2 linked regions of the Tsuneonella mangrovi genome follow. The protein of the gene in region 1 interacts with the protein of each later gene in a pairwise test. Links are inferred from orthologs where the notes say so. Each region holds a gene or a part of one and is shown in the gene's direction. Other genes may lie near its edges.

Region 1 (8,070 bases):
GAAGGTCATGGCGGACCTCGCGATGAACGAAGGCGCGGCCTTCGGTTCGATCATTGCGGAGGCGAAGAAGGCGCTCGGCTAAGCCGAAACCTTTCGACGGTTACGAATTGCAGGGGCGCTGCGGGCAACGGCTTGCAGCGCCCTTTGCATGTTCATCCTTAGAGTGCATCGTCCACGCCAGAAACCGAAGTCTCGCATTCGCGTCAAAAATTGACTAGATAAAGCTTGAGGGCGGGTTCAATCCATTCCGCCAACGGGGGCAACGGGTCGTGCAGCGTGACTGCGAAATCGATGTGCGCTTTTTCGCGCCGCCGGCCGAGTTCGACGGCTGCTTTACCACGTTCTATCGCGTTACCTTCACAGTGCCGGGCGGCGACCGGGTAGAGGACTACCTCCAGCCCGAATGGGCCAACCTCAGGGTATTTTCGGGTGACCTGCCGGTCTCGGAAATGGTCGAGGGCGCGCGTATCGTCGATTCCCGCTTTACCGCGACCGGCCCGAGTTCACGCCCGGTGCGCTTCGAAATGGGCACTACGCGCATGTGGGGGGTCGGCTTGTTCCCGCTCGGATGGGCGCGTTTCGTGCGGTTGCAGGCGTCCGACCACGCCAACCAGCTGTACGACGGTGAAACGAACCCGGCCTTCGCGCGATTCGCACCGCTGCTCGAAGTGATGGGCGATGTGCCCGACGACGAAGCCGAATTCGCGCGGCTGATCGAATTCTTCCGTTCGATCGACACGCCAACGCCAGAAGCGGACATCATTCGTGCGGTGCATGCCGCGATCGTCGATACGGACGTTTCCAGCGTTGGCGAGATTGCCGAACGTGCCGGGATTTCCATTCGTGCGCTTGAGAGAATTTGCCGCAAGCATTTCGGGTTCCCGCCCAAGCTACTGCTCCGTAGGCAGAGATTCATGCGCAGTTTGGCTGCATTTATGTTGGCAGGAGAGGGCAGCTGGAAAGCTGCGATTGATGAACACTATCACGACCACGCCCACTTCACGCGCGAATTTCGGGCATTCATGCACATGACGCCGAGCGAATATGCAGCCCTGCCGCACCCTGTGCTCGGTGCTTTCATGGCGGAGCGCGAGCGGGTGTGGGGGTCGCCCGCGCAGACCCTCGATAAGCCCAAACGGGATTAGCCCCCCAGCCTCCTTGCGCCTGCGAAGCCATTCCCTGTATGAAACGTGCGGGGTCAATCAAGGGGTCGCCCAATCGATCGCACGGGACCAAGCAGCAACAGTGTTGCGGTGCGCTTCGCGTTGCCGAACGCGCGGTTGCGCCCATACGTTACGACTTACTATTTGACCGAAGTCGCCCCGCTCGAGGGAGGAATCGTCGAGGATTACCTCCATCCAGAATGGGCCAACGTTCGCTTTAGCGACGGGGGCAGCATGTCAGGATCGATCGGTCCGGGCGAACTGTCAGACACCGGGGCGCTTGTCGCGACCGGCCCGACCAGCCATGCCACCCGGTTCCGGATCGGGCCGGGGCGATACTGGGGCATCGGGTTTTTGCCGCTCGGTTGGGCGCGATTCGCGAACTGCGCTGCCGCCGATCGTGCGGACCGGTTTACCGACGCGCTGGAAGATGAAGCGTTCGCTGCGTTTCGACCGCTGGGAAGCGGAGTTTTCGGTGCCGAGCCGGATTTTGCCACCGAAGTCGATCGGATCGATAGCATAATGCTCGGGTTGCTCGAGCGACCTGCGCAAGACGAGGAGCGGATTTTGGCGATCCACGCCGCATTGGTCGATCCCGAAGTGCAGACAGTCGCCGCGCTTGCTGACAGAACGGGCCTTACCCCGCGATCGGTCGAGCGTATCGCACGCCAGGCGTTCGGCTTTCCGCCAAAGTTGCTTTTGCGCCGCCAGCGATTCTTGCGCAGCCTGGCCGAGTTCATGCTCGACCCTTCGCTCAATTGGCTCGACACGATGGACACGCAATATTTCGACCAAGCGCACTTCATTCGCGACTTCCACCGCTTCATGGACATGGCGCCGACCGCCTATCGCGCGTTGCCCCATCCGATCCTTGGTGCGGCGGCGCTCGCCCGTGCTGCGGCCGCGGGAGCTCCAATGCAGGTGCTTCACCAGCCGGAAGGCGGTGAACCTGCCGAATAATGGCAGGCATTGCCAGTTATCGGCCATAACCCTAGTGGCACTTGCGCAATGACCGATACCGACGAATCCCGACTGGCCGAGACTCTGGCCGCAATCCGCGAAGCGGGCGATGCCGCTGCGCTCGAGACGCAGCGCGTGGCCGCGCTTGGCAAGCAGGGCTGGGTCAGCCTGCTGATGAAGACTCTGGGGCAGATGACCCCTGATCAGCGCCAATCCGAAGGCCCGCGGATCCAGGGCATCCGCGCGCAGGTTTCCGACGCGATTGCCGAGCGAAAGGCGGCGCTCGACGCCGCCGCGCTCGAGGCGCAATTGGCGAATGAAACGCTCGACCTGACACTACCTGCCCCCGAGGCACCGCGCGGTTCGATCCACCCGGTGAGCCAAGTGATGGACGAGCTGGCGGAAATCTTCGCCGACATGGGCTTCTCGGTCGCTACCGGCCCTGAAATCGAGGACGACTGGCACAACTTCACGGCGCTCAACATGGACGAATCCCATCCAGCGCGGGCGATGCACGACACCTTCTATTTCCCCGACCGCGACGCACAGGGAAACCGGATGCTGTTGCGCACGCATACCTCACCGGTGCAGATCCGCTCGATGGTAGAGCAGGGCGCGCCTTTGCGGATTATCGCGCCCGGTCGAGTCTATCGCAGCGACAGCGACGCCACGCATACTCCGATGTTCCACCAGGTCGAAGGGCTGGTGGTCGACAAGGGCATTCACCTTGGCCACCTCAAGTGGACGCTCGAAACCTTCCTCAAGGCGTTCTTCGAGCGCGATGACATCGTTTTGCGGCTGCGCCCGAGCTACTTCCCGTTCACCGAACCATCGGTGGAGGTCGATGTCGGCTGGCAGGACGTGAACGGCCGCCGCGTATTGGGCGGCGATGGCGACGCGCCGGGTCACGGATGGATGGAACTGCTGGGGTCAGGGATCGTCAATCGGCGGGTGATCGAGTTCGCCGGACTCGATCCCGACGTGTGGCAGGGCTTCGCGTTCGGCGTTGGTGTCGACCGGCTTGCCATGCTCAAATATGCGATGGACGATTTGCGTGCGTTCTTCGACGGCGACCAGCGCTGGCTCGACCATTACGGCTTCTCGCCATTCGACCAGCCGACGCTTTCGGGTGGGGTTGGGGCAAGGGACTCGGGAGCGCGCGCATGAAGTTCTCGCTCGAATGGCTGAAGACGTTCCTCGATACCGAAGCGAATGCGGCGCAAATCGCTGCGAAGCTCAACGCGATCGGGCTCGAGGTCGAAGGGCTTGAAGATCCGGCCGAGCGGCTGGCGGGCTTCCGCGTAGCCGAAGTGCTGACCGCCGCGCCGCATCCCGATGCCGACAAGCTGCAAGTGCTTACGGTCAGCATCGGAGATGGCGATCCGCTGCAGGTCGTCTGCGGCGCGCCAAACGCCCGTGCGGGGATGAAAGGCGTGCTGGGCCTGCCCGGAGCGGTGGTCCCGGCCAATGGCATGGAACTCAGGAAGAGCGCGATCCGCGGCGTCGAATCGAACGGCATGATGTGCTCGGTGCGCGAGCTCGAACTGGGCGACGAGCACGACGGGATCATCGAACTGCCCGAGGATGCGCCGGTCGGGACCAGCTTTGCCGACTATCACAACACGTCACCGGTGTTCGATGTCGCGATCACCCCCAACCGACCCGATTGCATGGGCGTGGAAGGCATCGCGCGCGACCTGGCGGCGGCAGGAATGGGCACGTTCAAGCCTTATCGCGTCGATCCGGTTGCCGGGGTTTTCCCATGCCCGGTCGAAATCCGCACCGACGATTCTGAAGGCTGTCCTGCGTTCTATGGCCGGGTGATCCGTGGCGTGACGAACGGTAGCAGCCCTGAGTGGATGCAGCGCCGCCTGATCGCTGCGGGGCAGCGTCCGATCAGCGCGCTGGTGGACATCACCAACTACCTGATGCTCGCATTTGGTCGCCCGGCGCACGCTTACGACCTGGCGAAGCTCAACGGCGCGGTCGTGGCCCGACGCGCGAAGCCGGGCGAGCAGGTGCTGGCGCTCAACGAGAAGACTTACACGCTCGACGATAGCATGACCGTGATCGCCGACGACGCGGGGGTGCACGATATCGCGGGCATCATGGGCGGCGAGCATTCGGGCTGCTCGGAGGCGACCACCGATGTCCTGCTCGAGATCGCCTATTTCGATCCGGAGCGGATTGGGCAGACCGGGCGCGCGCTGGGGCTTTCGAGCGATGCCCGCACGCGGTTCGAGCGGGGGGTCGATCCCGCTTTCCTCGATCCGGGGCTGGACCTGCTGACCGACATGATCGTGCGGTTCTGTGGTGGGGAAGCGAGTGAGGTCGTCCGCGCGGGCTCTCCCCCATCGAACAAGAAGAAACTGGATTTCGAACCGGTGCTGGTCGAACGGATCGGCGGCGTTGCCGTGCCCGAAGACGAGCAGCTGGCGATCCTTGCCGCGCTGGGCTTTACCGCGACGCGGACCCAGTTCGGCGACGGCAAGATGACCTGGCACATCGAAGTGCCATTGCGCCGCCACGATATCGAAGGCTCCGCCGACCTGGTCGAGGAAGTCGTCCGCATCTACGGACTCGACAACATTGCCTCTGCACCATTGCCGCGCGCCGATGGCGTTGCGCGACCGACCGCCACACCGGAGCAGGTACGCGAACGCAGGGTGCGCCGCGCCGCTGCCGCGCGCGGGCTGTCCGAAGCGGTGACGTGGTCGTTCCTGCCGGAAGCCGATGCTGACCATTTCGTGGACGGGAACGGCGGGCTGTGGGTGCTCGAAAACCCGATCAGCGAAGACATGAAGGCAATGCGCCCGTCGCTGATTCCCGGTTTGCTCGCTGCCGCCAAACGCAATGCCGCCCGCGGGGTGGACAGTTCCCGCCTGTTCGAGATCGGGCGTCGCTATTTCCGGGGCGAAGGCGGGGCGAGCGATGAGCGTGCAACGCTCGGCGTTCTGCTTGCCGGCGAGAAGACCCAGCGCGGCTGGGCAACCGGAAAGGCCGCCGCCTTCGATGCGTTCGACGCAAAGGCCGATGCGCTCGCCCTGCTCGAAGCTGCCGGTGCGCCGGTCGCGAACCTGCAAGTGATGGGTGAAGCGGGGCGACAGTTCCATCCCGGCCAGTCGGGAACCTTGCGCCTGGGGCCGAAGAACGTGCTCGCCCGGTTCGGCGCGCTTCATCCCAAGACACTCGAAGCGTTCGATATCGATGGCCCGGTAATGGCGGTCGAGCTGTTCCTCGATGCGATTCCCGAGCGCAAGAATGCCGGGTTCGCCCGCACGCCTTACGCGCCGCCTGCTTTGCAGCCGGTGACGCGCGACTTCGCGTTCCTCGTCGATGCCACGCTGTCAGCCGGCGATCTCGCACGCACGGTCAAGAATGCCGACAAGGCCAACATCGTTTCCACCCGGGTGTTCGATGTGTTCGCCGGAAATGGTGTGCCCGAAGGCAGGAAGTCGGTTGCGGTCGAAGTGGTGCTACAGCCGAGCGACAAGACCTATACCGACGCTGAGATCAAGGCGATTTCGGACAGGATCGTCGCTGCAGCAGCCAAGCACGGTGCGGAGTTGAGAGCATGAAAACCGCCTTCGTAACCGGAGCAACCGCCGGTATCGGCGAAGCCACTGTGCGCGCATTGGTTGCTAGCGGCTGGCGCTGCATTGCGACGGGGCGTCGCCAAGAGCGGCTCGAAGCGCTGGTTGCGGAGCTCGGTGCGGACAAAGTCCACCCGGCGGTATTTGATGTGCGCGACAGCGCAGCGATGGACGCGGCGATTGCCGCACTGCCTGCGGAGTTCGCGGGCGTAGACCTGTTGGTGAACAACGCCGGTCTGGCCAAGGGCCTGTCGCCCGCACAAGAGGCGGACCTCGCCGACTGGCAGGTGATGATCGACACCAATGTGACCGCTATGGTGGTGCTGACCCGCAAGCTGCTGCCCACGCTGGTTGCGCGCAAGGGCGCGATCATCGCGATCGGATCGGTTGCCGGGAGCTACATCTACCCCGGTGGCAATGTCTATGCGGGAAGCAAGGCGTTTGCGAACCACTTCACCCTTGCGCTGCGCGCCGACCTGCACGGCACCGGCGTGCGCGTGACCAGCATCGAGCCGGGCATGGTCGAGACCGAGTTCACGCTGGTGCGCACGGGCAGCCAGGAAGCTTCGGACAAGCTCTATTCCGGGGCCGACCCAATGACCGGCGAGGACATTGCCAATACCATCCGCTGGATCGCCGAACTTCCGCTGCATCTCAACATCAACCGCCTCGAGTTGATGCCGGTGAGCCAGGATTTCGCCGGCTTCCGCGTGGCGCGCGACTGACCCACCCGATCTTCAGATGACTTCCAATCGCCGTACTTTCGCGATCATTTCGCACCCCGACGCGGGCAAGACCACGCTGACCGAGAAGCTGCTGCTGACCGGTGGCGCGATCCACCTGGCGGGCGAGGTCAAGGCGCGTGGGCAGGCGCGCCGGGCGCGCTCGGACTGGATGAAGATCGAGCAGCAGCGCGGCATTTCGGTGACGAGTTCGGTGATGACCTTCGAGAAGGACGGGATCACCTTCAACCTGCTCGATACACCGGGGCACGAGGACTTTTCCGAAGACACCTATCGCACGCTGACTGCGGTCGACAGCGCAGTGATGGTGATCGACGCGGCGAAGGGCATCGAGCCGCAGACCCGCAAGCTGTTCGAGGTCTGCCGCTTGCGGAGCGTGCCGATCATCACGTTCGTCAACAAGGTTGATCGCGAAGGGCGCCCGGTGTTCGAGCTGCTCGACGAGATCGCCGACATGCTCGCGCTTGATGTCTCGCCGCAAGGCTATCCGGTGGGGATGGGCGGCCAGTTCCAAGGGGTGCTCGATTTCGCGAGCGGCGCGGTCGCGCGGCCCGAAGGACCGAGCAAGGAATTCCTGGGCAAGCGCGATCCCGATCCGGCGCTGCCTGATGAAGTGGCCGAGAACGTCGAACTGGCGCAAATCGGCTATCCCGAATTCGATCTAGAAGCATATCGCAACGGTGACCTGACGCCGGTCTATTTCGGCTCGGCGCTCAAGAACTTCGGGGTCGACGAACTGATCGACGCGATCGCCAAGTTCGCCCCGCCGCCGCGCCCGCAGCCCGCTGGCGAAGAGCAGATCAGCCCCGAGCGCGATGAAGTGACCGGGTTCATTTTCAAGGTCCAGGCCAACATGGACCCCAACCACCGCGACCGGATTGCGTTCATGCGGCAGGTTTCGGGCACCTTCAAACGCGGCATGAAGCTGACCCCGAGCGGGCTCGGCAAGCCGATCGCGGTGCATTCGCCGATCCTGTTTTTTGCGCAGGACCGTGAGATCGCCGATACCGCCGAGGCAGGCGACATTATCGGCATTCCCAACCACGGCACGCTGCGGGTGGGCGATACACTGAGCGAAAAGAACCAGGTGCGCTTTACCGGCCTGCCCAACTTCGCGCCCGAAATCCTGCGCCGCGTGGTACTCAAGGATCCGACCAAGACCAAGCAATTGCGAACGGCACTAGACGACCTGTCCGAAGAGGGCGTGATCCAGGTATTCTATCCGGAGATCGGCGGGCAGTGGATTGTGGGTGTGGTTGGGCAGTTGCAGCTCGACGTGCTGGTTTCGCGGCTATCGGCGGAGTATAAGGTCGAGGCCATGTTGGAAGCCGCCCCGTTTGCCACCGCGCGCTGGCTCAAGGGCAGCGCCGAGGCGCTCAAGGGATTTGCCGATTTCAACCGCGCGAACCTTGCCAAGGACCGCGACGGAGACATGGTATTCATGGCCAAGAGCCCGTGGGACGTCAGCTACCAGGCCGAAAAGAACCCCGAGCTGACGTTTTCCGCCACCAAGGAGCGGTAAGCGGGTGCGTTAGCCGATTGGCAATCGCAACTCCGCTTGCAGCCCGCCCTCCGGTCTGTTTGCCAGGACAAGTTGCCCGCCGTGCTGCT
Region 2 (3,591 bases), 690 kb from region 1 along the record:
GAGCGTTAGGTTGTGAATGTGTGGCCAGATGACGACTGTAGGAGGCTCGGATCGCACTACGGCTGTGGCTTTAGCGATGGTGGTTGTCGGTCCAATCTGGACGAAGCGGCGCTCAACTTGAAAGTCCCATAGGTCATGTGCAGCGATCCGGTTCGCCTCCAGTTGCTGCTCACGGCACGGTGAATTTTCGACAGCCTCTGTGCCCGGCGACATATGACAGCGCTCCTCAATCCCCACGCCGGCTCAAAGCGTTCAAGATTCGAAGCTGGAGAATTCGGAGCGTGGCGACATGGTGGCGATTCAGATCTTCAACGAGGACCTAGCCATCCCAGCGGAAACATGCTTAAGTATATGATTTACCACTGGTCGGGACGACTGGATTCGAACCAGCGACCCCCACACCCCCAGTATGGTGCGCTACCAGACTGCGCTACGTCCCGTACCAGTGGAGGCGCGCCTATAGGGCGCAGCTTGAGCCAAGGCAAGGCGCTGCGCACGCACTTTCGGACCGCTCGATTGCTCTTGCCCGGCAATGCTGCTAGGCGCGCCGCGCTATCGACGGTTTGCTTGCTTGCAGGCGTGCCGATCGCTCCCATATTGCGCCCTTGACCGGGTGAGATGCCAACAATTCGATAGGCCAAAACAACGATGCTCAATCTTCTTGCCGCTACCTCCGCGGCCGCCGCCCCCCCTGTATGGATGAGCTGGTTGCCGATCGTCGGCATGGTCGCAATCTTCTGGTTCCTGCTGATCCGTCCGCAGATGCGCCAGCAGAAGGAACATCGCGAAAAGGTCGCCGGGCTCAAGCGGGGCGACCAGGTGGTCACCGCCGGGGGATTGATCGGCAAGGTGGTCAAGGTCGATGAGCACTACGCCGAAGTCGAAATCGCCCAGGGCGTGAAGGTCAAGGTGGTCAAGTCCACCATTGGTGACGTGGTGCCTCCGGGCGGCGCGGCGGCGAACGACTGAGCGCGGGGCGAAGACGCGATATGCTCGACTTTCCGCGCTGGAAGAAGCTGTGGCTCTGGGGCCTTGTGCTGTTCGTGTCGGTCGCATCGCTGCCGACGATCGTCTCGCTTTCGGGCGGTCAGTGGCCCGCCAGCCTGCCCAGCCCCAAGGTCAACCTCGGGCTCGACCTCGCTGGGGGCAGCCAGATCCTGCTCGAAGCGGATCCGCATCAGATCGTCACCCAGAAGCTGGAGACGATGGAGGAATCGGTCCGCACCAAGCTGCGTCAGGCCAGCCCGGCGGTCCGCATCGGCGACATCTCGACCAAGGATGACAAGCTCAGCTTCATGGTTTCCAGCCCGGCCGATGTCGATCGGGCGCGCGAACTGCTGACCCCGCTGATCAACGGCGCGGGGCTGACCCGAGACTGGACGCTGTCGGTTGTCGACGAGACCCGCATCGTCCTCACGCCGACGCCGGAAAGCCTCGCCAAGGGGCTCGACCAGGCGATGGACAGCGCGAAGGACGTGATCGATCGCCGCATCAACGCGATCGGCACACTCGAGCCGACGATTATCCGCCAGGACACCGACCGGATCGTGGTTCAGGCCCCGGGGCAACAGAACCCCGAAGCGCTCAAGAAGCTGATCGGCCAGACCGCCAAACTCGAATTCAAACTGGTCGACATGAACGCGCTGCCGTCCGACGTGGCGGCGGGCAAGGCCCCTCCGGGCAGCGAGATCCTGCCTTATGCATCGAGCAGCCGGTTCGCCGGGCAGAGCATCGCAGTGCGCCGCCTCGGCGGGATCAAGGGTGACAACCTGACCAATGCGCAGCAGGGCTTCGACCAGCAGACCAACGAACCGGTGGTCAACATCACTTTCGACCAGCAGGGGGCGGACAAGTTCGCCCGCCTGACGACCGAAAACGTCAACAAGCCGTTCGCGATCATCCTCGACGGCAAGGTGTTGTCGGCGCCGAACATCAACGAGCCGATCCGCGGCGGGCAGGCCCAGATTGCCGGCGGGTTCACGGTCGATTCGGCCAACGAGTTGGCGATCGCGCTGCGTTCGGGCGCGCTGCCGGTCGATCTCAAGGTGATCGAACAGCGCACGGTCAACCCGGAGCTGGGCAAGGATTCGATCCGCAGCGGCCTGATCGCGCTCGGCGTGGGCACCGGGCTGATCCTGCTGTTCATGCTCGTGACTTACGGCCGTTTCGGGTTCTATGCAGACGGCGCGCTGGTGCTGAACGTGCTGATGATCCTCGGTGTCATGGCAGTGCTCAACGCTACGCTTACGCTGCCGGGCCTTGCCGGGTTCGTGCTGACCATCGGTGCGGCGGTCGATGCCAACGTGCTGATCAACGAGCGAATACGCGAGGAGCGACGACGCGGCAGGCGCGTGCTGCAGGCAGTCGAGACCGGCTACAAGGAAGCCAGCCGCGCGATCTACGATGCCAACATCACCAACGTGATCGCCGCAACGCTGCTGTTCCTGTTCGGTCAGGGTCCGGTAAAGGGCTTCGCAGTCGTGCTCGTGATCGGCGTGATCACCTCGGTGTTTACCGCCGTTACCATCACCCGCATGTGGGTCGCCGGCTGGCTGCGCCGCCATCGCCCCAGCGAAATCCACATCTGATCGGGGAGAGACCGCGATGAAACTGCTCAAGCTCGTCCCCGACAACACCAACATCGGCTTCCTCCAGTGGCGGTTGCCGTTCTACATCGTCAGCCTGCTGCTGATCTCCGGCAGCTGGGCGCTGGTGCTGACCAACGGCCTCAACCTCGGGGTCGACTTCGTCGGCGGGCAAATGATCCGCGTGACGTTCGTCGGCCAGCCGGAAGTGCCGGTGGCGAAGATGCGCAAGGAAATCTCCGCGCTCGGCTATGGCGACCCGATCATCCAGAGCTACGGCGGTTCGAACCAGGCGGCGATCCGCGTGAAGCTGCCGGCCGGCTCCGAGCAGAAGCCCGATCTTGCCAACACGATGACCAGCAAGATCGTCGACACCCTCAAGGCGGACCATCCGAAGATACGCATCGACGGGATCGATTCGGTGTCCGGCAAGGTCTCGAGCGAGCTGTTCAGCAAGGGGCTGATGGCGCTTGGCTTCGCGATGGTCGCGATCTCGATCTACATCTGGATCCGGTTCGAATGGCAGTTCGGTGTCGGGGCGCTGTTTGCACTGTTCCACGATACCTCGCTGACGTTGGGATTTTTCGCGCTCACCCAGCTCGAGTTCGATCTCAATATCGTCGCCGCGATCCTGACGATCATCGGCTATTCGCTGAACGACACGATCGTGGTTTACGACCGGATTCGCGAGAACCTGAAGAAGTATCGCAAGATGCCGCTGCCCGAGCTGCTTGACCTGTCGGTCAACGAGACGCTGGCGCGCACGGTGATGACTTCGCTGACGCTGCTGATCGCGCTGATCCCGCTGCTGATCTTCGGTCCGGCGAGCCTGTTCGGCCTCGCCGCTGCGATCACGCTGGGTATCTTCATCGGTACCTACAGCTCGATCTACATGGCCGCGCCGATCCTGATCTGGATGGGGGTCAAATCGGACAGCTTCGTGCCGACCGAAACCCGCGAGGATCGCCAGGAACGGTTGGCCCGCGAAGGTGGCGCGCGCCCCTGA

The links. Proteins that work in one complex are often made in the same cells at the same time.
Region 2: the proteins of pheT (region 1) and secD interact in binary tests that used the Escherichia coli proteins (3 or more experiments, as listed by UniProt). The link is inferred for Tsuneonella mangrovi from one-to-one orthologs.

Annotation. Positions count from the first base shown.
Region 1 is NZ_CP022889.1:1,901,016-1,909,085, forward strand. What follows is about bases 2,887-5,993. They hold pheT (phenylalanine--tRNA ligase subunit beta), read left to right. Parts: upstream 2,887-3,286; coding sequence 3,287-5,701; downstream 5,702-5,993. Other genes in these bases: pheS (phenylalanine--tRNA ligase subunit alpha), read left to right, coding at 2,887-3,290; CJO11_RS09350 (SDR family NAD(P)-dependent oxidoreductase), read left to right, coding at 5,698-5,993. Also shown: rplT (50S ribosomal protein L20), read left to right, coding at 1-82; CJO11_RS09330 (helix-turn-helix domain-containing protein), read left to right, coding at 270-1,145; CJO11_RS09335 (helix-turn-helix domain-containing protein), read left to right, coding at 1,281-2,123; more of pheS, read left to right, coding at 2,172-2,886; more of CJO11_RS09350, read left to right, coding at 5,994-6,441; CJO11_RS09355 (peptide chain release factor 3), read left to right, coding at 6,458-7,981; CJO11_RS09360 (sensor histidine kinase), read right to left, coding at 7,991-8,070.
Region 2 is NZ_CP022889.1:1,212,138-1,215,728, reverse strand. What follows is about bases 460-3,288. They hold secD (protein translocase subunit SecD), read left to right. Parts: upstream 460-989; coding sequence 990-2,588; downstream 2,589-3,288. Other genes in these bases: secF (protein translocase subunit SecF), read left to right, coding at 2,605-3,288; yajC (preprotein translocase subunit YajC), read left to right, coding at 649-969. Outside these bases: more of secF, read left to right, coding at 3,289-3,591. UniProt on the Escherichia coli protein: Part of the Sec protein translocase complex. Interacts with the SecYEG preprotein conducting channel. SecDF uses the proton motive force (PMF) to complete protein translocation after the ATP-dependent function of SecA.